DNA from 3 places in the Hydrogenophaga sp. ANAO-22 genome. Region 3 is predicted to be linked to each of the others. Evidence: predicted binding sites of a transcription regulator. Region 3 holds the regulator's gene; each other region holds the start of a gene.
The links. Region 3 encodes LexA, which represses DNA repair genes until DNA is damaged. Its sites were predicted from a motif close to ACTGTATNNNNATACAGT; they were not measured.
Positions count from the first base shown of each region.

Region 1: imuA (translesion DNA synthesis-associated protein ImuA) is a predicted target of LexA. The motif match lies at 5,220-5,237, and genes of this name have one in related genera.
Region 2: ABSY19_RS17925 (putative DNA modification/repair radical SAM protein) is a predicted target of LexA. The motif match lies at 3,688-3,705, and genes of this name have one in related genera.

Region 1 is NZ_CP159956.1:5,287,317-5,297,011, reverse strand. It holds gene ABSY19_RS25655 (error-prone DNA polymerase) at 1-3,091, opposite strand, end outside; gene ABSY19_RS25650 (Y-family DNA polymerase) at 3,102-4,412, opposite strand; gene imuA (translesion DNA synthesis-associated protein ImuA) at 4,357-5,178, opposite strand; gene ABSY19_RS25640 (nucleotidyltransferase domain-containing protein) at 5,592-5,942, shown strand; gene ABSY19_RS25635 (hypothetical protein) at 5,935-6,321, shown strand; gene ABSY19_RS25630 (PLP-dependent aminotransferase family protein) at 6,331-7,521, opposite strand; gene ABSY19_RS25625 (DUF2917 domain-containing protein) at 7,614-7,919, opposite strand; gene ABSY19_RS25620 (LysR substrate-binding domain-containing protein) at 8,003-8,953, shown strand; gene nth (endonuclease III) at 8,975-9,613, shown strand.
Region 2 is NZ_CP159956.1:3,725,313-3,735,007, reverse strand. It holds gene ABSY19_RS17935 (bifunctional 3-(3-hydroxy-phenyl)propionate/3-hydroxycinnamic acid hydroxylase) at 1-951, shown strand, start outside; gene ABSY19_RS17930 (UdgX family uracil-DNA binding protein) at 852-2,390, opposite strand; gene ABSY19_RS17925 (putative DNA modification/repair radical SAM protein) at 2,398-3,684, opposite strand; gene ABSY19_RS17920 (VOC family protein) at 3,785-4,159, shown strand; gene ABSY19_RS17915 (MarR family winged helix-turn-helix transcriptional regulator) at 4,182-4,784, opposite strand; gene ABSY19_RS17910 (tannase/feruloyl esterase family alpha/beta hydrolase) at 4,948-6,699, shown strand; gene ABSY19_RS17905 (enoyl-CoA hydratase) at 6,761-7,525, opposite strand; gene ABSY19_RS17900 (patatin-like phospholipase family protein) at 7,715-9,695, shown strand, end outside.
Region 3 is NZ_CP159956.1:5,685,481-5,695,175, forward strand. It holds gene ABSY19_RS27685 (3-hydroxyacyl-CoA dehydrogenase) at 1-840, opposite strand, end outside; gene ABSY19_RS27690 (FimV family protein) at 917-3,040, shown strand; gene ABSY19_RS27695 (D-2-hydroxyacid dehydrogenase family protein) at 3,111-4,118, opposite strand; gene ABSY19_RS27700 (hypothetical protein) at 4,235-4,600, opposite strand; gene lexA (transcriptional repressor LexA) at 4,742-5,419, opposite strand; gene ABSY19_RS27710 (asparaginase) at 5,559-6,521, shown strand; gene ABSY19_RS27715 (hypothetical protein) at 6,526-6,945, shown strand; gene ABSY19_RS27720 (DUF6152 family protein) at 6,962-7,441, shown strand; gene adk (adenylate kinase) at 7,503-8,159, opposite strand; gene kdsB (3-deoxy-manno-octulosonate cytidylyltransferase) at 8,316-9,101, opposite strand; gene ABSY19_RS27735 (Trm112 family protein) at 9,098-9,304, opposite strand; gene lpxK (tetraacyldisaccharide 4'-kinase) at 9,340-9,695, opposite strand, start outside.

The sequences.
Region 1 (9,695 bases), 400 kb from region 3:
TCACGGTGGACAGGCCGTTGAGCAGGGGCGTGAGGTCTTCGAGGTGGCCGGCGATGAGGTTGCGCGCCTCGCCCTCGCGCTGCCACACGCCACGCACGGCCAGCAGGCGCGCGCCGGTGAGCACAGCGCGCTGGCGTTCGCGGATGCGTTGCCACACGATGACCTGCACCACGCCGGTTTCGTCTTCCAGGCTCACGAACACCACACCCGAGGAGGTGCCGGGCTGCTGGCGCAGGGTGACGATGCCGCAGTGGCGCACGAGGCGGCCGTTGGGCGCGTCCTTGAGTTGTTCGGCGGTCATGAGCCTGCGCTTCGCGAGTTCTTCGCGCAGCAGGGCGAGCGGGTGGCGGCGCAGGGTGAGGCCCAGGCTGGCGTAGTCCCACACGATGGCTTCGCCTTCGGGTGCGGGCGGCAGGGCCAGCGGGGCTTCGTCCACCGGCGCGCCCTTGAGCAAGGCCGGTGGCGGGCGCAGCGCGGCGGCGTCCCACACCTGCTGGCGGCGGTGGCCGCTCAGGCCCATGAGGGCGTCGGCGGCGGCGAGCGCTTTCATCTGCGGCTGGTCCAGGCCGGCGCGGCGCGCGAGGTCTTGCGCGTTGCGGAAGGCTTGTTGCGCGCGCGCCTGCACGATGCGCTCGGCCGCTTCCTGGCCGATGCCACTGACCAGGCGCATGCCCAGGCGCACCGCGCCATCGGCGTCGAGGATGCTGTCGCGGTCGCTGTGCAGCACGTCCACCGGCCGCACGACCACGCCGTGGCGTTTCGCGTCCTGCACCAGCTGGCTGGGCGTGTAGAAACCCAGCGGCTGGCTGTTGAGCAGCGCGGTGAGGAACTCGGCCGGGTGGTGGCATTTGATCCACGCGCTCACATAGACCAGCAGCGCGAAGCTGGCGGCGTGGCTTTCGGGAAAGCCGTAGCTGGAGAAACCTTTGATCTGCTCGAAGATGCTTTTGGCGAACTCGGGCTCGTAGTCACGATCGGTCATGCCCTTGATCAGCCGCTGCTCGTATTTCTGCACGTTGCCGTGGCGTTTCCAGGCGGCCATGGCGCGGCGCAATTCGTCGGCCTCGCCGGGTGTGAAGCCGGCCGCGAGCACGGCGATCTGCATGCACTGCTCCTGAAAGATGGGCACGCCCATCGTGCGGCCCAACGCCGCCCTCAAGGCCCTTCCGCCCTCCGGCCCGGGAAAGCTCACCGGTACCTTGCCCTGCCGCCGGTTCAGATAAGGATGCACCGCCCCACCCTGGATGGGCCCGGGCCGCACCAGCGCGACCTCGATCACGAGGTCGTAATAAGAACGTGGCCTCAAGCGCGGCAGCATGCTCATCTGCGCGCGGCTCTCGATCTGGAACACGCCCACGGTGTCGGCGGCGCAAATCATGTCGTAGGTCGGGCCGTCGTTGTCCGGGATGTCCTGCATGCAGAACGCCCGCCCGTCTTTGTCACCGAGCAGGGCCATCGCCTTGCGCAGCGCGGTGAGCATGCCCAGCGCGAGCACGTCCACCTTGAGCAGGCCGACGGCGTCGAGGTCGTCCTTGTCCCACTCGATCACGGTGCGGTCTTTCATGGTGGCGTTCTCGATCGGCACCAGGCGCGAGAGCGGCAACTGCGTGAGCACGAAGCCGCCGGTGTGCTGCGAGAGGTGGCGCGGAAAGCCCATGAGGGTGGAGGTGAGTTCCAGCAGCTGGCGCACCTTCAGCTGCCCGGTGTCGAGGCCGGCCTCCTGGAGCCGTTCGGGCGCGATCGCGTGCCCGTCCCACCAGCGCGACTGTTTGGCCAGCACATCGAGCGAGCCTTCCGCAAAGCCCAGGGCCTTGCCCACGTCGCGCAGCGCGCTGCGCGGGCGGTAGCTGATGACGGTGGCGGTGAGCGCGGCGCGCTCGCGGCCGTATTTCCCGTACAGGTACTGGATGACTTCCTCGCGCCGCTCGTGCTCGAAGTCCACGTCGATGTCGGGCGGTTCGTCGCGTTCGCGCGAGATGAAGCGCTCGAACAGCAGGCCCGTGCGCCCCGGGTCCACTTCGGTGATGCCCAGGCAGTAACACACCACGCTGTTGGCCGCCGAGCCCCGGCCCTGGCACAGGATGGCTTTCGAGCGGGCGAAGGCCACGATGTCGTGCACCGTCAGAAAGTAATGCTCGTACCGCTTGTAGGCGATGAGTTCCAGCTCGTGCTCGATCTGTTTCGCAAACGCCTCGGGCGTGCCCTGCGGCCACCGCCTGCGGGCACCTTCTTCGGTCAGCTGGCGCAGGTGGCTCTGCGGCGTTTCTCCCTCGGGGATCACCTCGCTCGGGTACTGGTAGCGCAGTTCGTCCAGCGAAAAATCGCAGCGCGCGGCCACCGCCAGGGTTTCGGCCAGCAGGTCGGCGGGGTAGAGCTGACCCAGCGTGAGGCGCGCGCGCAGGCGCTGCTCGGCGCTGGGCTCCAGCGCGAAGCCGCATTCGGTGAGCGGCTTGCCGATGCGCGTGGCGGTGAGCACGTCGTGCAGGGGTTTGCGCGAGCGCACGTGCATGCGCACGTCGCCCACGGCCACCAGCGGCACGGCGGTGAGCGCGCTGCTCTGGCGCAGCTGGTGCAGGCGCATTTCGTCGTCGAAACGGCAGAGCTGTTCCACGCCGAGCCAGCAGCGGCCCATGAAGTGCTGCAGCAGCCAACGCGCGATGGTGTCCATCGGATCCTGGTCGCTGTGGCGGTCGGGCACGGCGATCACCACGCAGTCGGCCAGGGCCGCGGCATCGATGTCGCCGACCGTCAACCGGTAGGTGCCCTTGGGGGCGCTGCGGCGCAGGCGGGTGATGAATTCGCACAGGTTGCCGTAGCCGTTGAGGTTGCAGGCCAGCACGACCAGGGTGAAGGGCGCGTCGCACCGCACCTGGAACTGGCTGCCGATCAGCAGCTTGAAGCCGTGCTTTTTCGCGGCGACGTGGGCGCGCACCACGCCGGCCAGGGAACACTCGTCCACCAGGGCCAGGGCGCGGTAGCCCAGGGCTTGCGCGCGCTCGACCAGTTCCTCGGGGTGGCTGGCGCCGCGCAGGAAGCTGAAGTTCGAGAGGCAGCGCAGCTCGGCGTAATCGGGAAGGGCATCGGCGTTCATGGCAGTGCCTTCAGGCGAAGTGCCCATGCAGGTACCAGGCGGGCGCGCCGTCCAGCCGGGTCTGGAACACCCACAGCACGCCGGCCTGCGGGGACAGGGCCACCCAGTAGTCGCGCACCACGTTGCGCATGCGCTCGGCGCCTTCGACGCGGTCCCACCAGCCGCCCTCCACGCGCTGCGGCCCGAGCAGCATGACCAGTTCGCTGTCGTGGTGGACCGGCCGGTGGTCGCGCACGGCCAACCGCAAGGGCATGGGCAGCACGAAGCCGGGCTGTGGCAGTTCGGTGCCGGGCGCGCCCTGGCGCGGCAGGGGCAGCGTGGCCGGCTGCCAGCGGCACATCCATTCGGGGCGGTGGTCTTCGCACAGCACCGGGCGCAGCACGCGCTGCGGCCCCAGGCGGGCGGAGAGCCGCTCCAGCACCAGGCCCAGTTGCTCGCCCTGGCGCACGGTGTCGGGCAACAGCGAGGCGCTCACGTCATGCAGCGGCCGCACCTCGGTGGCCACCATCACCAGGTCGCCCACGGGCGCGAGCAGTTTCACGCGCGCCAGGTGCTCACCCAGCAGGCGGCAGAGGTGTTCGATGTCGCGCGTGGGCTCGGCGGTGCGGATGGTGATCTCGCCGCCCTCGCCCGCCGCGCGCGCGCGCATCGCGTCGTGTGCCCAGCGCAGCGTGAAGGCGGTGACGCCCGCGCGCCGCGCGGCCAGCCAGCCGCTGAGCACGCGCAGCAGGCGCCGCGCGCCGAACAGCAGGGCCGGCGCCTGCTCCACGCGGGCCATGAGTTCGAGCCGCTCTTCAAAATGCTCGGGCAGCGCCACCCAGTCGTGCGCCTCGGGCGCGGTCCCGTAGGCCTGGTCGAGCGCCTGCAACAGGAGCTGGTCGAAGCGGCGGCCCAGGCCGCTGCGCGGCAGCGCGCGCACGTCGCCCAGCGTGCGGCAGCCGATGTGTTCGAGCGTGAGCCGGTGCGGCCGCACGGCGCTCAGCGTGTCCATGGGCAGGGTGTCGAGCAGCGCGGCCAGCGGGCGTTGGAAACCGTTCTCGATGCCGGCGCGCGCCAGCGCGAGCGCGGCCAGGCCGTTGGGCGCCCAGGCCAGCTGCGCCACGCCGAGTTCGCGGGCTTCGCCCCACACGCGCTCGCGCAAGGCACGGCGGCCACCGAACAGGCGCGCGCTGGCCGCCACCTCCATGAGCACGGCTTCGTCGGCCAGGGCTACGCGGGGCGTGAACTGCAAGGCCCAGGTCGCCAGCGCGCGCTGCGGCGCGGCCTCAGTGGGCGGGGCTGTGCCGGCGCTCGGGCTGGGCAGCAGGGCGGACCACAACATGCTCGTTCTCTTCGGTTCGGGGCATCCACCGGCTGGGCTCACGCAGCCGGGGTGGGAGGATGGTGGCAAGGCCACCCGGCACCGAGGGCAGGTGCAGGGTGGCCTCCAGCGGCGGGCCCTTGCGCTTGGCGATGCGCAACTGCAGCTCCCAGTCCACCCCCACGCAGGCCTGCACGCGCAGCGGCGCGGCCGACGACTCGCCCAGGGCGTGCATGGGCCGGCACACGAACACCGGCGACTCGAAGCCGGTGGCGAGCACCTGCAGCCGGCGGATCTGCGCTGCCCTCGCCCGCGGCAGCCAGGCGACGATCGCGCCGCCGGCCTGGGCCTTGATGAGCTGCTCGGCCGACCACAGGCGCTCGGCCGCCGTGTCGGCCTGCACCCAGACCAGTTGGCGCTCGTCGAGGCCTTCGAAGCGCAGGCCGGGCAGGTGCGGCGACAGCGGCGGGCCGATCACCACCACCGCCTGCCCGGCGGCACAGACCTGGCGCAGCGCCGGCCCGAGCAGGCGCCATTCCAGCGTGCCGCTGTGCGGGGTGAGGATTTCGGTCAGCCCGTGGCCGGGCCAGCCACCGCCAGGCAACTGCGCGTCCAGCGCGGCGAAGCCGCTGGGCCACACCGCCGAGACCGGCGCGCCGAGCTGGTCACCCCGCCACAGCGCCGCGGCCACGGCCGCCGGCAGGCCACCAGCGGGCGGCGGCACCGGGCGAACGGGTATGGGGGCCGGGGACGGATCGTCCTCCTGCCAGAAAACGGCGGGCAGCATGGCGGGATGAGTGCGCGGGGAGGTCTGGGATGCGTCAAGATACTGTATCTCCGTACAGTATATGAAAGCCCAAGTCCTGTCCATCTGAAGGGCAAGCGGCGGCTCATTAAATATTGTGGGGGTCTACGGTTTTTGTAGAATGCGCCATGGTTCCCGTTCACTCCGCTCGACGCTCTGCCCGGCCTTCTTCCGGGGGATCGGGTGCGCCCGTCTCCCTGCTTTCGCCTGCGGAATACGCCAAGGCCCATGGGATCAGCGCGGAACGGGTGCGGCAGTTGTGCCGCACCGGTCGAATCCCGGGCGCCGCCCAGCACAGCCTGGGGCCGCTGACCCTGTGGCTCATCCCCTCGGATGTGGCCGACCCGAGGCTGCCCCGGGGCAGGCCCGCCAAACCAAGGGCACCTGAACCCCCAATGCACGTGCAGACGCGGGCCCACCCCAGGCTCTCGCTCCACCAACCTGATGCCGGCACACAGCGGCAGGCCGAAGCGCGTCTGCGCCTGGGTCGGCAAGAGGCGCGCGCAATCATCGCGGCCATGAAGAAAAAAGGCGTGACGGTCCGTCTCTTCGGCTCGATGAAAACAGGCCAGACCACGCCCCACTCCGACATCGATCTGCTGATCACCGACCCCGGGCCGCTGGGGGCCATGCGCGCGGTCTCCGAAACGCTGGCCGAGCGCCTCACCATCCCGGTGGATGTCGTAGCCGAAGAGACCATCGGACCCGACGCCTTTGCCCGCATACAGGACAGCCTGAATGCATAGAAGAGACTTCGAGGCCGAGATGGCCAAGCTCGACAAAGAGCTGGAGGAGTTCGGGCGCTGGGAAGCTCAGAACCCCGCCGCAGGGGACTGGGCTTACGGCAAGCTGGCCGGCGCCACGGTCAACAGCGTCTATACCGGCATGGAGACTATGCTGGATGATCTGCGCGGCTTTCGCCACGTGGGCCGCAGGCGCTACGGCAGCGAGATCGACCCGGAGCGCGCCAGGCACGTGCTGCACAACGCCAGGCAAGCAGCGCCGCTCTTTCGCCAGGAAATGGCCTTGGCCATCACGGCACTGGAAGAAGTGCTGGCCGTGGCCGAGGCGGAGCGGCTGGAATCCCGCAAGGCCGAGAGCCGCACCAAGAAGCGCTCTGGCTGACGCCGCCGCTCAGACCGCCTGGCCCAGGCGCCCGATCCCTTCCTCGATCTTCTCCAGCCCCACGGTGGCGAAGGACAGGCGCAGCGTCGCGTGGTCGGGGTTGCGCGCGAAGAACGGCGCGCCAGGCACGAAGGCCACGCCTTTTTCGATCGCGCGCCTGGCCAGCTCACCGCCGTCCTTCACCTTGCCGCCGGCACCCGTGAGGCTGGCCCAGACGAACAGGCCGCCCTGGGGTTGCACGAAGTCGATCGCATCGCCCAGCTCGCGGCGCAGGGCGTTGCCCATGGTGATGGCGCGCTCGGCGTAGACCTTGCGCACCTTGTCCAGCGTGGCGGGCATGCGGCCGGCCTTGAGGTACTGCGCGGCGGTGGCCTGGGCGAAGGTGCTGGTGTGGGCGTCGCTGAACTGCTTGCACATGGTGGCCTTGGCCAGCAGCTCGGCCGGGCCCACCATCCAGCCCACGCGCAGGCCGGGGCTGAGCACCTTGCTCAAGGATCCGCAGTGCACCAGGCGTTCGCGGCTGCCGGGCACGGTGGGGCTGAGCGCGAGCAGGCTGGGCGGCGGGGCCGCGCCGAAGTAGAGGTCGCCGTACGGATCGTCTTCGACGATCAGCGTGTCGTGTTTCACCGCCATCTCCAGCACCCGCTTGCGCCGTTCCAGGCTGAGCAGGCCGCCGCTGGGGTTGCCGAAGGTGGGGATCAGGTAGACGAACTTGGGCTTGTGTTCTGCGATGAGCTTGTCCAGTTCGTCGGTCTTCACGCCGTCGCCGTCCACCGGCGCGCTGATGAGCTCGGCGCCGTAGAGGCGGAAACACTGGATGGTGGCCAGGAAGGTCGGGCCTTCGACAATGACCTTGTCGCCGGGCGAGACCAGGGTCTTGCCCAGCAGGTCCAGGCCCTGCTGGCTGCCGGTGGTGACGATGAGGTCGTTCGCGCCCACGTCCTTCGCGCCCTTGCTGGCCATGAAGGCGGCCAGCTGTTCGCGCAGGGGCTGGTAGCCCTCGGTGGCGCCGTATTGCAGCGCGCCACCGGCCTCTTCGGTCAGCGCGGCGTTCACCGCTTCACGGATCCCGTCCACATCGAACATCGCGCTGTCTGGAAAGCCGCCGGCAAAACTGATGATGCCGGGCTTGCCCAGCAGCTTGAAGAGTTCGCGGATGGCGGAGGTTTCGACGTTGTTGAGGCGGTCGGCGAAGGGAATGGTGAAGGGCATGGTGGCGGTTTCCGTGAGGTCGTGATGGACAACGGCCTCCATTCTCGCGCACCGGCGTGGGGCGCCCGGTGCGGCCTCCCTCAGGCCACGGCCAGGGCGCGAGCGCGGCGCCGGGGCAGCCAGTTCCAGCGCGAGGCGGTGGCGCGCCGCGCGCAGGGCAGCGGTTCCAGCCGCAGCACGGCGGTCTGCAGGGCGTAGGCGATCACGCGGTGGTGCGGTTGGGCGACGAAATGCTCGCCCGCGTTGAGGATCACGTCCTGCTGGTCGTGGTCCAGCGTGATCCAGACGCTGCCTTCGCGGCAGACCAGGCGCAAGGCGCCCGAGGGGATGGCCTTCACGGCCCGGTGGGGCATGTTCAGGTCCACGGTCAAGGTGTCGGTTGTCATGGAACGCTCCTTTCGCATCAGGGATGTGCATGACTGTACGGAGCCGCCCTATACTGGACAAACGTTCATTTCGAATGCTTCGCATGCCATTCAAGAATGTGAAAACCGGCGCCGAACTGCTCCCGCTGCCGCGCTCGCAGATGCTGCGGCTGGACCTGCTGCCCTGCTTCGACGCGGCGGCGCGCACGCTGAGCTTCACGCTGGCCGCGCAGGAGCTCAACCTCACGCAGTCGGCCGTGAGCCGGCAGATCCAGCTGCTGGAAGACAGCCTGGGCACGCCGCTGTTCGAGCGGCGGCACCGCGCGCTGGTCTTGACCGAAGCCGGCGAGGTGATGCAGCGGGCCACGCGCGATGCGCTGGAGCGGCTGCGCGACGCCTCGGCGCGCGTGCGCCCCGGCCCGCGCCTGCGCCAGGTCGCCATGACCTGCACACAGGGTTTCGCTTCGCTCTGGCTGATTCCCCGCCTGGCCCGCTTCGCCGCCGACCATCCCCTGGTGGACGTGCGCATCTCCGCCACGATGGACATGATGGACCTGGAGCGCCATCGGCTGGACGTGGCGGTGCGCTTCGTGCCGTCCAGCGCCGGCCGCGGGCGGGCGCTGTTCGAAGAAGTGGTGCAGCCCCTGTGCGCGCCGGCCCTGCTGCGCCAGCCGGGCGCGCCGCTGCGCCAGCCCGCCGACCTGGCCCACCACACGCTGCTGACCGTGGAAAGACCCGCCGGCCACGCCATCACCTCGGACTGGGACCCCTGGTTCCAGGTGATGGGCCTGCAGGACATGCGCATGAAGAACGCCATGCACTTCACCCAGTACGCCGACGCGGTGGCCGCCGCCGTGGCCGGCCAGGGGGTGGTGATCGGCCGGTTGCCGCTGCTGCAGTCGCTGCTGGACAAGAAGCAACTGGTCGCGCCCTTCCGCAGCGGCGGCGCGGCCACGCGCCGGGGGTATTACGTGGAAGTGGCGGAGCACGCGCACGACAACCCCGACGCGCTGGACTTCGCGAACTGGCTGCGCGCCGAGGCCGAGCGCGGCTGAGCTGAGCGAGAATCCCAGCCCATGACGCCCACCCAGATCGAAGCTTTTTTCGCCACGCTCCAGGCCGCCAACCCCACCCCGCAGACCGAGCTGGAGTACACCAGCGTGTTCGAGCTGCTCGCCGCCGTGCTGCTCTCGGCGCAGGCAACCGACGTGGGCGTCAACAAGGCCACGCGCAAGCTGTTCCCGGTGGCGAACACGCCGCAGGCCATCCTCGACCTGGGGCTGGAAGGGCTGGAGGGCTACATCAAGACCATCGGCCTGTACCGCAGCAAGGCCAAACACCTGATGCAAACCTGCCGCATGCTGGTGGAACAGCACGGCGGCGAGGTGCCCGGCACGCGCGAGGCGCTCGAGGCCCTGCCCGGCGTGGGCCGCAAGACGGCCAACGTGGTGCTCAACGTGGCCTTCGGCGAACCCACCATGGCGGTGGACACGCACATCTTCCGCGTGAGCAACCGCACCGGCCTGGCGCCGGGCAAGACGCCGCTGGCGGTGGAACTGCAGCTGATGAAGCGCGTGCCGCCCGCCTACGCGGTGGACTCGCACCACTGGCTGATCCTGCACGGGCGCTACGTGTGCCAGGCGCGCAAGCCGCTGTGCCCGCGCTGCGCGGTGATCGCCTGTTGCGATTTCAAGGACAAAACCACCTCGCTCTGAGCCGCCCCGGGCGCCACCTCCAGGCGCTTGGAAAGCCACGTTCGTCGCCGCACCGGGACGCACGCCTTTGGTGCATCTAGGA
Region 2 (9,695 bases), 2.0 Mb from region 3:
CCGAAGGTCAGCGTGCAGTACTGCGAACCCGAACGGCCTTGCACCCTGGTCATCGGCCCGAAGAACCACCGCCGCTGGGAAATCTCGCTCAACCCCGGCGAAGACCCGAAACACGCCGCCACCCCCGAGGAAACCTGGCGCCTGCTCTCGCGCTGGATCACGCCCGAGGACGGCACGCTGTGGCGCCAGTCGAGCTACCGCTTCCACGCCTTGGTGGCGCAGCAATGGCGCCGGGGCCGCGTGTTCCTCGCGGGCGACGCGGCGCACATGCAACCGCCCTTCCTCGGCCAGGGCATGTGCCAGGGCATCCGCGACGTGAGCAACCTCGCCTGGAAACTCGCGGCCGTGCTGCGCGGCGAGGTGTCCGGCGCGAGCGCCGAGGCTCTGCTCGACAGCTACGGCGACGAGCGCAAGGCCCACGTGCGCGAACTCACCAGCCGCATCAAGCACGTGGGCGCGGTGATCTGCGAACGCGACCCGGTGAAGGCCCGCGAGCGCGACGCGGCGATGCTCGCCCAGTGCGGCGGCAAGGTGAAGGACACGCCGCGCCAGGACATCCTGCCGCCGCTGAGCACAGGCTGGCTCGCGCCGCAGGACCACGCCGCGCGCGGCAGCCTGTTCCCCCAACCCTGGCTGCTCAGCGGCCCGCAGCGCCAGCGCATGGACGCCATCGCCGGCAACGGCTGGCGGCTGGTGCTGGCCCCGGGCCAGGCCGTGCCCGGCGGGGCGGGTGCCCTGCCGTGGTTGCGCTGCGTCGCGCTCGGCACGGTGGGCGCGCTGGAGACCGACGGCGTGGCCGAAGCGTGGCTGCAGCGCCACCAGAGCGTGGCGGCGCTGGTGCGGCCGGACAACTATGTGTATGGCGTGGCCGGCACGACCGATGAGGCGGCGGCGCTGTTGTCGGCACTCGCCACGCGGCTGGGCGTGGCGGCCGAGGCCTGCGCGGCCTGAGGCCAAGCCGGGCGCAGCGCCTCCACCCAGTCCTCGAACGGCGGCGCGCCCGACTCAGCACGGCGCAGCACGGCCGCCGGGTGGTGCACCACCCAGACCGGCAGGCCATCGGCCCGCGCCTGCCAGCGCCCCAGGCTCTGCGCCACGCCCACCCCCCCGCCGAGCAGGCTGGACGCGGCGGTGGCGCCGAGCGCGATCACCGCCTGCGGCTGGACGAGGCGGATCTCCGCTTCCAGCCACTGCTCACACGCTTCGGCCGCGCGCTGGCCGGGCGTCTTGTGCAGGCGCCGTTTCCCGCGCGCCAGAAAATGGAAGTGCTTGACGGCGTTGGTGAGGTAGATCGCGTCCACCGGCCAGCCGAGTTCGGCGATGGCGCGCCGCAGCAGCGCGCCGGCGGGCCCGACGAAGGGGCGGCCCGCGAGGTCTTCCTGGTCGCCCGGTTGTTCGCCCACGATCATCAGGCGCGCGCCCACGCGGCCTTCGCCCCAGACGACCTGGGTCGCGCTGCAGGCCACCGGGCAGTCCGAGCAGTGGCGCGCGCGGCGACCCAGGTCGTCCAGCTGCTCCTGCGGTGTGCGCGGTGCGCGCGCCGCCGCGCGAGGCGCGCCGATGGGCAGGCGGCGCTGCGACTCGCTGACCTGCGCCACCATGCGCGCGCTGCGCTGCGGCGCGGTCCGGATCAGTTCGGTGATGGCCTGCGTCTCGGGCAGGTTGTGCCAGTAGCGGCGCGGCATCTCGCGCAGCATGGCGGCGGTCTTGAGCCGCGAGGGGTTGAAGATGCTGCGGTAGTAGTCGAGCCACAGGGCCTCGCCGGCATCGGGCGGGGGCGCGAGCGAGCGGTCCACCCCGGGCGAGAACTCGAGGCCTTCGCGGTTCCAGTGCACACACAGGCGCGGTGTGAGGATGGCCCAGCGCATGGCCGCGAAGCGCTGCGCGAAAAACGGCGCGGCCGCGCGAACGATGTGATGCACCGGCTCGAACCAGGCCACGTAGCGCGTGCCGCCGCCATCACCGTCCTCGATCGGGCGGAAGCGCACGAAGGCGTGCATCTTGTGGATTTCGCGCCGCACCTCGCGCGCCATGCGCTCCAGTGCGAGGCGACGGGGGTCGAGCGCATCGCGCCAACGGCGCGGGTCGGCTTGCAGATCCAGCGCGAGTTCGTGCAACCAGCGGAACCGCTCGGGGTGCGCGTGCTGCGCCACCGCATCCGCCAGGTCCATGGCCCCGGCGGGCAGGCTTCGCAGCGCGCGCAGGGGCACGGCTTCGGGCGGCGGCGCGGTGGCGGGCGAGGCCGCGTCTTCACCCAGCAGATCGCCCTGCCCTTCGGTGCCGTCGCGCCACGCCACGCCGTGCGGCTCGGCGCCGCAGGCGATCAGCGCCGACAGCGCGCGCAGCGTGGCGGGCACGTCGTTGGCGTCGTACTCGATCTGCCAGCGCATGGGCGTCTCAGGCAACGGCGGGCGCGTCGAACAGATCGGGCTGCTGGCGCACGTCGGCCTGTCTGACCGGCCTGGGCCGCGCGGTGGAAGACAAGGGCACCGCACCGGGCCGGTGGTCCGGCAGGTGCACGAAGTCCAGCGCCTTGCGGCCCGCCGTGCCCAGGCGCTCCATATCGGCGCGCCGCACCTGGCGCACGCGCCGCGCGTCGAGCAGGCGCTGCACCGAGTGCGCGCCCAGCCCGGGCACGCGCAGCAGGGTCTCGCGCGGCGCGCGGTTCACATCCACCGGAAACCACTCCGGGTGCGCGAGGGCCCAGGCGAGCTTGGGGTCCATGTCCATGGCCAGCATGCCGCCGGGCAGCACGAGTTCGCTCGCGTCGAAACCGTAGAAACGCATCAGCCAGTCGGCTTGGTACAGGCGGTGCTCGCGCACCAGCGGCGCGGCCTGGCCGGGCAGCCGGGCGCTGGCGTGCGGGATCGGGCTGAAGGCCGAGTAGTAGACGCGCTTGAGACGGTAGCCCGCGTAGAGCCCGGCGCTGACCTGCAGGATGCTGCGGTCGTCCGACGCGTCGGCGCCGACGATCATCTGCGTGCTCTGGCCGGCGGGCGCGAAACGCGGCGGTGGCGCGCTGGCGGCGGGCCGGCCGGGCAAGGAGCGGATCTGTTGCGCCTGCGTCTTCTGCTCGCGCGCTTCGTCCAGCTTCAGGCGGATGCCGGCCATCGACTGGCGGATCTGCCGGCTGCTCTTGCCCGGCGCGAGCGCGTCGAGCGAGTCCTGGCTGGGCAGCTCGATGTTGATGCTGAGGCGGTCGGCGTAGCGCCCGGCGCGCGCGAGCAGGGCCTCGTCGGCATCGGGAATCGTCTTGAGGTGGATGTAGCCGCGAAAGCCGTGCACCTCGCGCAGCTGGCGGGCCACCTCCGCGAGCTGCTCCATGGTGTAGTCGGGCGAGCGGATGATGCCGGAGCTCAGGAACAGGCCCTCGATGACGTTGCGGCGGTAGAAATCGAGCGTGAGGTTCACCACCTCTTCCACGCTGAAGCGGGCGCGCTCGACATCGCTGGAGACGCGGTTGACGCAGTAGAGGCAGTCGTACACGCACCAGTTGGTGAGCAGGATCTTGAGCAGCGAGATGCAGCGCCCGTCGGGCGCGTAGCTGTGGCAGATGCCCATGCCCTCGTTCGACCCCAGGCCCTGCTGGTCCCTCGAATCCCGGCGCGTGCCGCCGCTGGAGGCGCAGGAGGCGTCGTACTTCGCGGCATCCGCGAGGATGCGGATCTTGCGGGCGACGGACATCATGCTGTAATTTTATACAGTATCTCGTCCGGGCGCTCGCCGGCTGTCACTTGGCGGCCGTCTTGCCCTACAGTGCGCCGATCACACCGAGGAGATGCCCATGCCCAACCTGGCCACCATCGAGATCAAGGCCTTCCTGCCCGCGATCGACTTTGACCAGTCCCGGCGCTTCTACATCGACCTGGGCTTCACCGAGGCCTGGGCTTCGGAGCAGATGGCCTACCTGCATGCCGGCAGGAGCAGTTTTCTGCTGACGAAGTTCTACGTGAAGGACTTCGCCGAGAACCTCATGATGCATTTGCTGGTGGAGGACGTGGACGCGTGGTGGGCGCACGTCGAGGCGCAGCGGTTGGGCGAGCGCTACGGTGTGCGCGCCGAGCCGCCCGAAGACCGGCCCTGGGGCATCCGCGATTTCATCCTGAACGACCCGGCGGGCGTGTTGTGGCGCATCGGGCAGGACATCGAGGGCAAGTAGGTCTCGCCGCCCACGCCTTGCTTCAGCGCGAGCGTGCCAGCTTGTGCAGCAACTCCGCGAGCATGAGGTGCTCGGCCGGTGTCAGGGTCTTGAAACTGGCTTTTTCGTTGTCGAGCAAGCGCCTGGTGAGTTCCTTCACCAGCGACTCGCCTTGCTCGGTCACGGAAAGGTGAAAGCCTCGTCTGTCGTTTTCGTTTGTTTCACGAACTACCAGACCACGGCCAGCCAGCTTGTCGAGGCCGTTGGTGATGTAGGGGGCGCTCAGCCCGAGCGCCTTGGTCAACTGGGCGGGCGACACCAGCGGGTTGGCGTGGATCAAGGCCAGCAGGGTGTACTCCACCGTGCGCAGCGAATGCGAATTCCCGACCACATCCTGGAACAGGCCGATCGTGACGATGGAGGCCTGGGCCAACTGGTAGCCGAGCAGCTGCTGCAAGGCGCCCTCGCGCAGGCGCCCGGCGGGCGTTGACTCCATCGCCAGCTTGGGTTCATCGGCCCTGGCACGCACCACCTTCTGCGGCAGCCCCTTCTTCGATGCGGCAGCGGGCTCTGCGCCGTCGCGGGACTGCGCCCTGTTCTTGACGGTCTTGGAAGGTGGCGTGTTGAGGCTGCGCTGTTTGTCCATGAAGTTCTCCTCAGCACGAGATGCACCGGAGAGGGTGGATTCTGCCTGCTTCAGCTCCTAGGGTATTCACCAGTCTTTTTATTTAGTTAACTGAACTAACCTTGTTCCGCGACATGGGCGCAAACCCTTCGCAAGACACCACAAACAAACGTAGGAGACAGTCATGCTTCAAATCAGGATGGCCGCGTTCGCGACGGCCAGCACTGCGGTTTTGCTCGCGGCCTGCGGAGGAGGAGGAGGTGGTGGCGGCCAGGAAGCTGCGGCCCCGTCCACACCGACCACACCTTCCCTGGCCATTCCGGCACCCGGCTCGCTGCTGCCGGCGGCTGATGCCAAGACCATCACCGCGGCCGACTGCACGGCGGCCAAGCTGGGCACCAGCGTCGCGGTCGCGGACATTGGCGAGCCGGTGTCGGCGGTGACATTGAACGCGCCCGTCTGGACGGCCGCGGCGGGATCGAATCAGGCCTACTGTTCGCTCACGGGTGCCATCTATGCCGTGGACCCCAGCGCACCGGTGATCAACTTCCGCGTTTCGCTGCCGGCGAGCTGGAGCCTGCGTGCGGTGCACACGGGCGGTGGTGGCATGAACGGCTTTGCGCCGGGCGCGCCGTCTGCCGCCATCCTCGCGCTGGGCGCGGCCACCTGGGGCAGCGACTCCGGCCACAGCTTCCTGGACTCGACCTGGGCCCTGAACGAAGAAGCCATGATGAACCTGGGCTTCATGCAGATGAAGAAGACGCGCGATGTGGGCGTCAAATTGACCGAGCGCATGTACGGCGAAAAGCCTCGCTTTACGTATTGGCAGGGCGGCTCGCAGGGTGGCCGGGAGGGCCTGACGGTGATGCAGCGCTACCCGGCTGACTATGACGGCGCGGCCCTCACCGTGCCCATCGTCAATTTCTCCACCTTGCTGCTGGCACCCGAACTGATCCGCATCCAGGAGAAGCCCCTGGCAAACTGGGTTCCCCCCGTCAAGGTGGCGGCGATCCGCCAGGAGTTCATTCGCCAGTGCGACAAGCTCGATGGCCTGGCCGACGGCATCATCAACAACTACCAGGCTTGCCGGGACATCTTCAACGTCAAGGCGGGCGCGCCCGGCCGCAATCCGTGGCTGAGCAAGCGCTGCCCGGGCAACGTCGACCCCAATCCGACCGACAGCACGGCCACCGCCTGCTTCACCGATGGGCAGATCCAGACGCTGAATTTCATCTATTCACCTTATGAGTTTGCCACCCCGCTGGCCAATGGCGTCACGTCGTTCGGCATGTGGGCGCCCACGACCGATCCAGGTGGCTCGGGCTTGCTCATCCCTGCCCGCCATGTGGGCCAGGAAGGTGCCGACCCGGGTGCCACCAACCACACCCACCTGGGCATCCTCGGCGTGACGGGCTTCCTCATGAAGAACCTGAATGCGAACCCGCTGGACTACGTGGAAGGCGGCGCCCTCAATGCACGCCGGGTCCAGATCTCGCGGCACCTGGATGCGACGAACCCGGACCTGACAACGTTCTACCGGCGCGGCGGCAAGGTGCTGATCACCATCGGCTCGAACGACAGCCTGGCCTCCACAGGCGCACAGCTGGACTACTACCAGTCGGTGCTCGACAAGATGACCCGGCCGGTGGTGGACGCTTTCGCGCGCTTGTGGGTGTTGCCACAAACCGGCCACGGTCTGTCCGGCACCAACCACACGGTCGATGGCGATGGCGCCACCATCCCGGCGACCGCGATTCCCAATTCGTTCAACGGCCTGCAGATGGTGGTGGACTGGGTGGAGCAGAACCGCGCCCCGAGCAAGAACCCCACGGTGACGGCGGGCACCAAGGCACTGCCCATGTGCTCATACCCGCAGCACCCGAAGTACGTTTCGGGTGACGCCGCGCTGGCGGCGTCCTACACCTGCGCGGACTGAGCACGGCGGTCCCGGACAGACAAAAGGCCTCGCGATCAGCGAGGCCTTTTTCGCTGGCGCCTCACACCTTCGAGAAGTCCGGCTTCCTGCGTTCCATGAACGCGCCAAACGCCTCGCGCGCGGCCGGCTCGCCCAGCATGCGGCCAAAGCTCGCGCCCTCTTCGGCCATCACGGCCATCACCTGTGGCGTCTGGTGCTTCTTCATCAGGCGCTTGGTCTCGATCAGCGCGCTGATGGGCTTGGCCGCGAGCTTGCGGGCCACGGCCTGCGCATAACCGGCCGCCTCCATCGGGGGCAGCACGCGGTTGACCAGGCCCACTTCCAGCGCGGCCTCGGCCATGAAGGGCTCGCCCAGCAGCAGCGCCTCGGCCGCACGGTGGTAGCCCAGCATCTGTGGCACCAGCAGGCTGGACGCGGCCTCGGGGCACAGGCCGAGGTTGACGAAGGGCATGGAGAAGGCGGCGTTGTCGCCGGCGTAGACCAGGTCGCAATGGAACAGCATCGTGGTGCCCACGCCCACGGCCGGGCCGCACACCGCCGCCACCAGCGGCTTGGGAAACTGCGCGATGCCGCGCAGGAAGCGGAACACCGGCGAATCCGTGCCGGCCGGCGGGTTGTTGAGGAAGTCGGCGATGTCGTTGCCGGCGGAGAAGATGGTCTCGTTGCCCTGGAGCACGACGCAGCGCACGGCGGCATCGTCCTGCGCGGCCTGCAGCGCGTCGGCCAGCTGGCCGTACATGGCCGCGGTGATGGAGTTCTTCTTGTCGGGGCGGTTGAACGTGAGGGTGCTGACGCCGGCTTCGGTGTGGACGAGGATGTCGCTCATGGGTGTCTCTCAGTGTGCGAAGAAAGGACCCGCAAATTACCACGAACGGGCGTGCTTTTTTGAGGCGGGCCGCCCAGGGGCTGACCGGTGCGTGACAGGGTGTTTCCGGCCACGCCCGGGACACGGCCGCCGCCTACACTTGCCGCTTCCGGGCGCCATGGCGCCGCCGTTGTCCACAGGTGCCGTTCCATGCCAGCCCGACTCACCGCCCTTTTCGTCCACGGCCTCGCCGGCGCGCTCGCCCTGCTGCTGGCCGGCGCACCCGCGCTGGCGCAGCAGGCACCCGCGCCGAAGGCCGAGCGCCCGCGCGTGGGCCTGGTGCTCTCGGGCGGCGGGGCGCGCGGCTTCGCGCACGTGGGCGTGCTCAAGGCGCTGGAAGCGGCGCGCGTGCCGGTGGACCTGATCGTGGGCACTTCCATGGGCGCGATCGTGGGCGGGCTGTACGCCAGCGGCATGACGGCGGACGAGCTCGAGCGCGAGATCCTGGCGGTGAACTGGGGCGACCTGTTCGACCGCCGCGAACCGCGCCAGCTGCTGTCGCAACGCCGCAAGGAAGAGGACTTCGAACTCTCGCCGGTGCTGATGCTGGGTTTTCGCGACGGCGCCTTCGTGCTGCCCACGGGCGCGGTATCCACCCGCTCGCTGGAAATGCTGCTGCGGCGCTACACGCTGTCCACGCGCCACCTGGCCAGCTTCGACGGCCTGCCCACGCCGTTTCGCGCGGTGGCCACCGACATGGAGACCGGCAAGGCCGTGGTGCTGGACCGCGGCGACCTGGCGGCCGCGCTGCGCGCGAGCATGTCGGTGCCGGGCGTGTTCTCGCCGCTGGCGGTGGACGGGCGCATCCTGGGCGACGGCGGGCTGGTGGACAACCTGCCGGTGGCCGTGGCGCGGCGCATGGGCGCGGACGTGGTGATCGCGGTCAACATCGGCACGCCGCTGGCCGGGCGCGAGACGCTGGGCAGCGTGGTGGGCATCACCACGCAGATGGTGAACATCCTGACCGAGCAGAACGTGCAGGCCAGCATCGCCACGCTGACGCCGAACGACCTGCTGCTGACGCCGCCGCTGGGCCAGCTCACCTCGTCCGATTTCGGCCGGGCGCCCGAGCTGGTGAAGATCGGCAACGACTACGCCAAGACGGTGGGCGACGCCCTGGCGCGGTTCTCCGCGGACGCGCCGCGCTACGAGCGCTGGGTGGCCGCGCGCGAGGCGCAGGAGAAAGCCAACACGGGGCGCATCGGCACCGTGGCCTCGGTGACCTTCGAAGGCGTGAACGAGATCCGCGCCGAGCGCCTGGCCACCGCGCTGGACACCTCGGAAGGCCAGCGGCTGGACGTGCCCAAGCTGGAGAACGACCTGCAGCGGCTCGCGGCCATGGGCGACTTCGAGGCCGTGGACTACACCCTGACGCGGCGCGAGGACGGCGCCGAGGACCTCAAGGTGCACCTGCGCGAAAACACCTGGGGCCCGAACTACCTGCGCGTGGGGCTGGACCTGCGCACCGACTTCCAGGGCCAGGGCGCGTTCAACCTGCGCATCAGCCACAACCGGCACTGGCTCAACGACACCGGCGCCGAGTGGCGCAACCGGGTGCAGGTGGGCGAGACGCTGGGCCTCTATTCCGAGATCTACCAGCCGCTGACCCTGCGCAGCGACCGCTTCGCGGCGGCCTACGTGGACGCGAACCTGCGCAAGGTGGAGCTGTTCGGCACCGAGGGCGAGGCCCTGGCGCTGGTGCAGCGGCAGAGCCTGCGCGTGGGCGCCGACATCGGCTGGCCCATGGGCCTGCTCGGCAACGTGGGCGACATGCGCGTGGGCCTGGTCGCGGCGCAGCGCAAGGTGACGCCGGAGCTGCTGGCCGCCGCCATCCCGGCCGGCGCCACCACCTCGCTGAAGTGGCGCGAGGTCGGCGTGCGCGGCGCGGTGATCGCCGACCAGCTGGACTACGCGAACTTCCCCTCGCACGGCTACCGCGCGCAGGGCGAGGTGGTGTTCGGCCGGCGCAGCTTCGACGGCGCGCCCAGTGGCAGCTTCACCAGCTTCGAAGGCACGGCCACGGCCGTGAAGAGCTGGGGCCCGCACACCTTCAACTTTGGCGCACGCCTGGCGAAGACCAGCCAGATCCCGCTGGGCGCGATCGACGAGTATTCGCTCGGCGGTTTCCAGC
Region 3 (9,695 bases):
TTCACCGACCTTCTTGCCCACCACGCCCCCAGCCAGGCGCTGGGCGGTGATCACGCTGGGGCGGTAGCGCGGCTCCTCGAAATACTGGTGGTAGATCGACTCCATCACGGGGTGCGACACGTCCAGCGCCGTCAGGTCCATCAGCTCGAACGGGCCGAGCTTGAAGCCCATCTGGTCCTTGAGGATGCGGTCGATGGTGGCGAAATCGGCCACGCGTTCGCCCACCACGCGCAGGGCTTCGGTGCCGTAGCCGCGGCCGGCGTGGTTGACGATGAAGCCCGGCGTGTCCTGTGCCGAGACCGGCGTGTGGCCGAACTGGCGGGTGTAGTCCGTCAGGCGCTGGCAGACCGTGGCGCTGGTCTTGAGGCCGGCAATGACCTCGACCACCTTCATCAGGGGCACCGGGTTGAAGAAGTGGTAGCCAGCGAGTTGGGCCGGGCGCTTGAGCGCGGCACCGATCGAGGTGACCGAGAGCGACGAGGTGTTGGTGGCCAGCACCGCATCGGGTTGGACGATGGCTTCGAGATCGGCAAACAGGCGTTGCTTGACGTCGAGCCGTTCGACGATGGCTTCCACCACCAGATCGCAGGGCGCGAGGTCGGTCAGCGCGCCGGCCAAATGCACCCGTGCAAGGCAGTCTTCCATCTGGCTGGCCTCCATGCGGTTCTTGCCCACCAGCGTCTGCCAGGTGCCTTGAAGGGCGGCGCGGGCGGCCTCCGCCGCGCCGGCCTGCACGTCGAAGAGCCAGACCTGGCTGCCGGCCTGGGCCGCCATCTGGGCAATGCCGCGGCCCATGGCACCGGTCCCGACGATGCCCGTATGAAGAAATATGGGTTGCATAAGTGTGTTGTATTTGGAATGAGGGTGCCTGGAGCTATGACAAAATGATCCAACGAAAGAACGAAGGGCTTCCAACGTGCGCCAGACATGGACAGGCTGTATTTTGCTATTAACTGCGCTGGGCAGTTCGGCGGCCACGCTGGGGCGGCACAGTGGTGCAGCTGTCATCGGACAACCTCTCGATGTCCGGGTCCAGGTTCTTCTCGCTCCGGGTGAGGATCTCACCAACCAGTGCCTCAATGCGGATGTCTTTTTTGGCGATACGCAAGTGTCGCCCGGTCTGGTTCGCAGCACGCCCCAGAAAGCCGAGGCCGAGTCCTCGGTGCGCATCCAGACCCGGCAGCCCATCAACGAACCCATCGTCACCTTGTACGTGCGCGCCGGCTGCGGCACCGCGTTCACCCGCCGCTTCGTGCTGCTGGCCGACCCGCTCAACGAGCCGATGGCGCCGGTCGACCGATCCAACAACCCGGTGGCCGTGACGCCCCCGGCGGTGGCGCAGGCGCCTTCCACGCCTGCGGGTCCCGGTGTCGCGGGCGGCAGCCCGGTTGAGAGCAGCACCGCCAGCGCTCGGCCGCCCGTTGCGGCTGGCCCTGTGGCTTCGCCATCGGCACGGCCTGCGCCCAAGCCCGCCGCGAAACCGGGTGCCACCGCGTCGCCCCGTGCGAGCAGTGTGGTGCGCCGTCCACCGGCACCCCCTGCGGCGCCCCGCCTGCAGCTGGACCCGATCGATCTGGATGCGGGCATCGAGCGCGATCCGACGCTCAAGCTCTCGCCCTTCTTGCTGAGTGAGCCCGCCACCTCCGAAGAAGCCCGCGCCGCCGCCGGCCTGCTCTGGAAGTCTCTCAGCGCGTCGCCGGAAGACATCCTGCGGGACGCTCAGAAACTCGCGGCGCTGGAGGCGGAAGCCGAGCAACTGCGCAACGCCCGGGCCCAGAGCCAGAACAGCATTGGCGAGCTGAACGCCCAACTGAACGAGGCGCGTGACCAGCGCTACCGCAACTGGCTGGTGTACCTGCTGGGCGCGCTGCTGTTGCTGACGCTTCTGGCGCTGCTGATGGCGTCGCGCCGCCGTCCAGCGCAGGCCGGGTCCGAGGCATCCCGTGCGTGGTGGTCCTCGACGCCTGAAGACAAAACCCTGCCGGCACAGCTTCGCAAACCCGTGCGCCAGGGCGCTCCGACGGTGGCGGCACCCGCGCCCGGCGGCGTGGAACTCGACCTCCACCTGGATCAGGATTCGTCGCTGGACGATTTGCAGGCCCTCGATGGCGCCGCTGCGCGCGAGAGCGATCCACAGCCGGAATCGGCGGTTGCGCTGCCATCGCGCGACCGTCGGGATTTTTCACCGAGCGCCTTGGGCATCTCCCGTTCGGTGGCCACGGAAGAGTTGTTCGACATTCAGCAGCAGGCCGACTTTTTCGTGTCGCTGGGTGAGGACGAACAGGCCATCCAGGTGCTGCGCAACCACCTGGCCGAGAGCCATGAGCCCAGCCCCCTGGCTTACCTGGATCTGTTCAAGCTCTATCACCGCCTGGGGCGCCGCGAAGACTACGACGCCCTGCGCGACGAGTTCAACCACGTCTTCAATGCCGGCGCGCCGCCCTTCAACCGCTACACCGACGGTGGCCGAGGCCTTGAAGCCTACGAAACGGCCTTCAGCCGCATTCAGTCGCTGTGGCCGGAGCCCCGGGTGCTGGACCTGATCGAGGAATCGATCTTCCGCGACGCCAGCGACGACGAAGTCGAGGTGTTCGATCTCGAGGCGTACCGGGAGCTGTTGCTGTTGCACGCGATGGCCAAGGAGCTGATCAAGCGAGACGAGCCGTCCGCGGCAAAGCACAGCGAATTCCGGCACACGAACATGCAACCGCTGAAAGCCGACGGCCGGCGTCCGAGCGCGCCAGCCGGCAAGAAGCCCCCCGTCGCTGAAGAGCCTGCTGGCGGTCGCAACACCCAGCCGATGGACCTGGGTGTGCTGGTGCCTGCGTCCTCCCACCTGGGCCTGGACATCAACCTGAACGACCTCTCCGAGTTCTCTGCCTTCGAGGCCTTGTTGCCAGAGGTATCGCCGCCTGTGGAGCCGACCGCCAAGGCGGGTGACGCCCAGGACCTGCCCCTGAGCAACCTGATCGATTTCGAGGTGTTGGACTTCATGCCGCCCGACGACGAGCCAGGCTCGAAGCCGGATGGCAAACGCTGACGCCCTTGGGACCCAGAAAAAACGCCGGTGACAACCGGCGTTTTTTCTGGGGTGAGGTCGATCGCAGCCATCAGCGTCGAACCTGCAGCGCGCCTGGATTGACGATATTGGTCGGTGTGCCCTTGATGTAGTTGACCACGTTGTCGAACGCGGAGGAGAAGTACATCTCGTAGCTGTCCTGCTCGACATAGCCGATGTGGGGCGTGCAGATGCAGTTTTCGAGCCGCAGCAGGGCATGGCCTTGCAGGATGGGCTCGGATTCGAACACGTCGATCGCGGCCATGCCCGGGCGACCCCGGTTCAGCGCGGCGATCAGCGCCTCGGGCTGGATGAGCTCGGCGCGGGAGGTGTTGACCAGCAGCGCGGAGGTCTTCATGGCGGCGAGGTCTTCGGGTGTCACACAGCCCGCGTTGGTCTCGCTCAGCCGCAAGTGCAGGCTCAGCACGTCGGCCGTTTCAAACAGGGCTGCCTTGCTGGGGGCCACATCGAAACCATCGGACGCGGCGCGGGCACAGCTTTCTTCGCTGCCCCACACGATCACGCGCATGCCGAAGGCCCGCCCGTAACCTGCCACCATCTGCCCGATGCGGCCGTAGCTCCAGATGCCCAGCGTCTTGCCACGCAGCACCATGCCCACGCCGAAGTTGGCCGGCATGGCCGCGGCCTTCAGCCCGGCCTGTTGCCAGGCGCCATGCTTGAGGTTGGAGACGTATTGCGGGATGCGGCGCATGGCCGCAAGCATCAGGGCCCAGGTGAGCTCGGCGGTGGAGACGGGTGAACCCACGCCCTCGGCCACCGCGATGCCACGCTCGGTGCAGGCATTGACGTCCACATGCCCGCCCACGCGCCCGGTCTGGGCGATGAGTTTGAGCCGGGGGAGTTTTTCAACCAGTTGACGGGTGATGGCGGTGCGTTCCCGGATCAGGACCAGCACATCGGCATCGCGCAATCGGATGGACAGCTGGCCCACGCCCTTGACCGTGTTGGTGAAGACTTTGGCCGGGTAAGGCTCCAGTTTCTCGGCACACCGCAGTTTGCGCACAGCGTCCTGATAGTCATCAAGGATCACAATATTCATGACCCTATTGTGCCTTCACCTCCCAGGCCTTCCGGGCCGCTGACCCCTGGTTACAAGCAGGCACGGCGCGCCGGGAGCCTGGAGGATGGCCGTGTGCTCGCTGGCGGCGGCCGAGTTCAGGCCGCGCGCGTGGACAGCTGGCGTTCCTGGTCGGCCAGTCGATCGAGTTCGGCGCACACATCGTTGATGCGGCCCGAGATCACCAGCCTGACACCGGCCCGGTGCGCTGCCGCGGGACCAGTCTGCTGCAGCACGCGCACGCGAGGCACAGGCTCCGCTGCCGGTGGCACGGCCCGCAAGACAGGTGACGTGCGGGCCGTGCTGGCGCGCTTGAGCCACCCGGCACGCGCAAATCGCTGCACAGCCCGCGTGGCCACGGGCTCGTTGGCGGCCGGTGCCCGGCGAAGAGCGGGAGAGGGCAACCAGCAGTCGATCAACTGCAAAGGGGCGCGCCACGTGTTGGTGTTGAAAATTTTTCCCATGCGAAACTCCATTGGGTGGGGTTGAACACAGGCAGGATTGCAAAATCAAACGCCTTCGCAGGGATGTGTCCTTGTGGTGGGTTGTGCACCCACCGGGACCAAACGCCCGCCACCTGCTGAGGCGACACGGACCGGGATCGGTCAGAGCTGGAAGCTGTTGCGGATCAGGCCCACGGCGAGTCCTTCGATTTCGAAGGGTTCGCCCGGCTCGACGACGATGGTCTTGTAGTCGGGGTTTTCCGCGTGCAATTCAATCAGGTGCTGGCGCCGCATGAAGCGTTTGACGGTGACGTCGTCACCCAGGCGGGCCACCACGATCTGGCCGTTCTTGGCTTCCTTCGTGGCCTGCACGGCGAGCAGGTCGCCGTCCATGATGCCGATGTCGCGCATGGACATGCCACGCACCTTGAGCAGGTAGTCGGGCGTGCGCTGGAACAGGCTGCGCTCGACCTGGTAGGTCTGGTCCACATGCTCCTGCGCCAGGATGGGCGAACCGGCTGCGACGCGACCGATCAGGGGGAGCACCAGCTGGGCCAGGCTGGGGATCGGCAGTGTAAGCTGGCGCCCGCGCGAATCGTTGATGGACTGCAGGTCTTCGCTGCGCAGGCGGATGCCTCGCGAAGTGCCACTGACCAGTTCGATCACGCCCTTGCGCGCCAGCGCTTGCAGATGCTCTTCGGCGGCATTGGCCGACTTGAACCCGAGTTCGCTGGCAATTTCGGCACGGGTGGGCGGTGCGCCGGTGCGTGCGATCGCCGTCTGGATCAATTCCAGAATCTGTTGCTGCCGGGCGGTGAGCTTCGGTGCGGTATGGGGCATGTCGAGCATGAGGACCTCGTCGGGAACGTGGTGGCCAAGGGGAACGCCATCTGGGAAGACAGGAACAACGCGGGAAGTGGCTGATACCTGTTTTCTTATCCAGTATCTGTATTTTTAACCAGTTTTCAAGGATTGGCAAGTGGTGGACACAAATCAGGGCCGGCGGCTCGTGATCCTGGGCACGGGCGGCACCATCGCCGGGCGTGCGGCGCAGGCGGGCGACAATGTGGGCTACGTGGCGGGGCAGGTCGGCGTGGCCGATCTGGTGGCGGCCGTGCCGGCTTTGGCCGGCATGCCTCTGGCAGTGGAACAAGTCGCCCAGATCGACAGCAAGGACATGGGCCTGCCGGTGTGGCAGGCGCTGGCGGCACGGCTCCAGGTGCATCTGGACGATTGCCAGGTGTCCGCGGTGATCGTGACGCACGGCACCGACACCCTGGAGGAAACGGCGTTCGTGCTGCAGCGCCTGCTCCAACCCACCAAGCCCGTGGTGCTGACCTGCGCGATGCGCCCGGCTTCCGCGCTGGTGCCGGATGGGCCGCAGAATCTTGCCGACGCGCTGGCCGTGGTGCGGCAGGGGGAGGCCGGCGTGGTGGTGGTGTGTGCCGGAGAGGTGCACGGCGCGCTGGAGGTGGCGAAGGTGCACACTTACCGCCTGGACGCTTTTGACTCCGGAGACGCGGGGCCGCTGGCTTGTGTGGAGGAGGGGGAGGTGCGCCGTTTCCGATCCCGGGGCGCCTCCGTTGCTTCCCACGATCCAGCCCCGCTGGCCCGCTTCCTGGCGGCCGATGCCCTGCCTCGGGTCGAACTGGTGACCAGCCATGCCGACGCGGACGGCAGCCTGGTGCGGGCCTTGATGGCGCCAGGCGCTGCCCGTCCCTTGCGGGGCATCGTGGTGGCCGGCACGGGCAACGGCACCGTTCACCAGGCGCTGACCGATGCGCTGAATGCCGCGCAGGCACAAGGGGTGCGGGTGGTGCTGGCGACGCGTTGTGCGCGCGGAAGGGTGGTGCCGCACGCTGGCCTGCCGTTCGCGCACTCGGCCGGGCTCTCGCCGGTCAAGGCCCGGTTGGCGCTGGCGCTGGACCTGCTGATGGAATGACGCGATGTTCGCCGCGCTCGGTGCCCACGCCTGGGCGTACCCCATGCTGGAAGTGGCCCATCTGCTGGGCGTGGCGCTGTTGCTCGGCAACCTGACGCTGCTGGAACTGCGGGTGTTCGGCTGGGGCCAGAGCCTGCCTATGGAGCCTCTAGCGAAACTGAGCCTGGGCCTGGTGGCGGTGGGTTTCGCGCTGGCCGCCGTGTCGGGCCTTCTGATGTTCGGTACCCAGGCCGGGGAACTGCTGGCCAATCGCGTGTTCACAGCCAAGATGGTGTTGATCATGCTGGCGGGATGCAACGCCGGCTGGTTTCACGCCCGCCGATCGCTGCAGTGCCAGGACCGCACCGCGCGCCTCTTGATGCTGCTGTCGTCGGCCTTGTGGCTGCTGGTGCTGACCTGCGGCCGTTGGATCGGTTACGTGTGATGGGAAGGAGATCTTCATGCAACGACGTGATGTGATTCAGACCGGCGCCTGGCTGGGCCTGGGGGGTTGGGCGGGTGGGGCGCTGGCCCACCATGGCTGGAGCAGCTTCGACCAGGACCGGCCGATCTACCTGGAGGGGCGGGTGGTCGAGGTGAAGTGGCGCAACCCGCACGCCGAGCTGGTGCTGGAGTTGCCCGAGGCCCTGCGCCTGCCGACCGACCTCGGCCAACGCCCTTTGCCTGCCCAGACGGCGGGCATCGACGGGCCCGCGCTGTTGGCCAAGACCGTGTTGCCCACGCGCCGCGACCGGCGCTGGGAGATCGAACTGGCGCCGCTGTTCCGGTTGGGGCAATGGCAGATGCCTGAGGTCAAGACCGGGGCCTCCCTGTCCACCGTGGGCTTCACGTTCAAGGACGAGAAGGGCGAAGCGATCCTGCGCGCCGAGTACGTGTTTCTGGAGGGCAAGGCCTACGGCCTGCGCTCCAGCCCGGCTTGAGTTCTTCTGAAAGCAGAACACCCGGCACGTGGCCGGGTGTTCTGCGGGACGCCGGGGTGGCTTACTTCGACAGCGCCTCGAAGGCGCGTGCCGTGATGTCCTCGACCGAGCCCATGCCGCTGATGGCGCGGTACTTGGGCGCGGCGGCCGCGTCCGAGCGCGCCCAGCTGCTGTAGTAGTCCACGAGGGGACGGGTCTGTGCGCTGTAGACCTCGAGCCGCTTCTTCACGGTCTCTTCCTTGTCGTCTTCGCGCTGGATCAGCGGTTCGCCGGTCACGTCGTCCTTGCCTTCCACCTTGGGCGGGTTGAACTTGACGTGGTAGGTGCGGCCCGAGGCGGGGTGCGAACGGCGGCCGCTCATGCGTTCGATGATGGCGTCGAACGGCACGTCGATTTCCAGCACGTAGTCCAGCTTCACGCCGGCGGACTTCATGGCATCGGCCTGCGGAATGGTGCGCGGGAAGCCGTCGAACAGGAAGCCGTTGGCGCAGTCGGACTGGGCAATGCGTTCCTTGACCAGGTTGATGATGAGGTCGTCGCTGACCAGACCGCCGGATTCCATCACGGCCTTGGCTTGCAGCCCCAGGGGGGTGCCGGCCTTCACCGCCGCGCGCAGCATGTCGCCGGTGGAGATCTGGGGGATGCCGTATTTTTGGCAAATGAACGTGGCTTGCGTTCCTTTGCCGGCACCCGGGGCGCCCAACAGAATCAGTCTCATCGCTTTCCTTTTTTCAGAGTTTCAATGGCGTGGCCGCTTGTCTCGAGCGGCGGCCCCAGGGCGTGGGAGCCGGGGCGACCGGTCGAGGATAGCACGGGCACCCTTCGCTCTGGCTGACAGGAAAAGGGCTCCGCCGCCCGCCGCAAGGCCCGTAATTCAGGCCTTGGCGAGCAGCTCGCGCACCCGTTGAAGATCTTGCGGCGTGTCCACGCCGGGGCCCGGTGCATGGGCCGTCATGTGCACCGCGATGCGGTAGCCGTGCCAGAGCACGCGCAATTGCTCCAGCGACTCGATGGCTTCCAGCGACGAAGGCTCCAGCTGGGGAAACTGCCGCAGGAAGCCGGCGCGATAGGCGTAGATGCCGACGTGGCGCAGTGGCGCAGGGGTCGGCAGCGTGCTCATGGGTTGGCCGGGTGCCATGCCATCGCGCCACCAGGCGATGGGTGCGCGGCTGAAGTACAGCGCGGTGCCCATGCGGTCGAGCACCACCTTCACCACATTGGGATTGAGGAAGTCGGTCGTGCTGTCGAGGGGGTGGGCGGCGGTGCTCATTACGCAATCGTCGCGGCGCCGCAGTTCGGCCGCCACGGCGTCGATCAGCGTCGGCTCGATCAGTGGTTCGTCGCCTTGCACATTGACCACCAACGCCTCATCCGCCAAGCCGAGCAGGGCGCAGGCTTCGGCTAGGCGGTCGCTGCCGGAGGGGTGGTCGGTTCGCGTGAGCAGGGCTTGCACGCCGTGGGCGGCGCAGGCGTCGACGATGCGCGGATCGTCGGCCGCCACCACGCAGCGCGAGGCGCCGCTCTGCATCGCGCGCTGCGCCACGCGCACCACCATGGGCACGCCGGCGATGTCGGCCAGGGGTTTGTCGGGCAGGCGAGTGGAGGCCAGCCGGGCGGGAATGAGGACGGTGAAGTCGGCCGCCGCGGTGGGCAGGCTCATGCGAGCGGGGCGGGGGCCGATGGGCGCGCCGCTTCCTCTTCGCTGATCGTGCGGGCCTCGTGTTCGAGCAGGATGGGAATGCCGTCGCGCACCGGGTAGGCCAGTCGCGCGCTGCGCGAGAGCAGTTCCTGCTTGTCGCGGTCAAAGATCAGAGGGCCCTTGGTGACCGGGCAGACCAGCAGTTCGAGCAGTTTGGTGTCCATGGCGGAATGATAGTCGCGCCGGCTGGATCCGGGTTTCAAGGCGCGGGGCGCCAGGCGGCCAGATGGGCGTCGACCGCCTCGAAAAACGCCGGGTCGGGCGTGAGTTCGAGCGGGACGGCCCAGGCTTGCGCGGAGCCGTCTGCCGGCAAAAGGGCAAAGAGTTTGGTCGCGTCCTTCTCGGTGCAGACCAAGGGGTGCCGCGCGCCGTGCACCAGCTCGGCGTAGGCCGCCGGGTCGGCGTGATCCGGCAGGGCCACCTGCTGCGTGGGGGCGAGGCCGGCCTCCCGCAGCATGTCAAAGAACACCTCGGGCCGGGCGATGCCGGCAACCGCGGTCAGCGGCGCGCCCTTCAATCGCGACAGTTCGATGCGCTGGCCCCGGGGGCCGACGG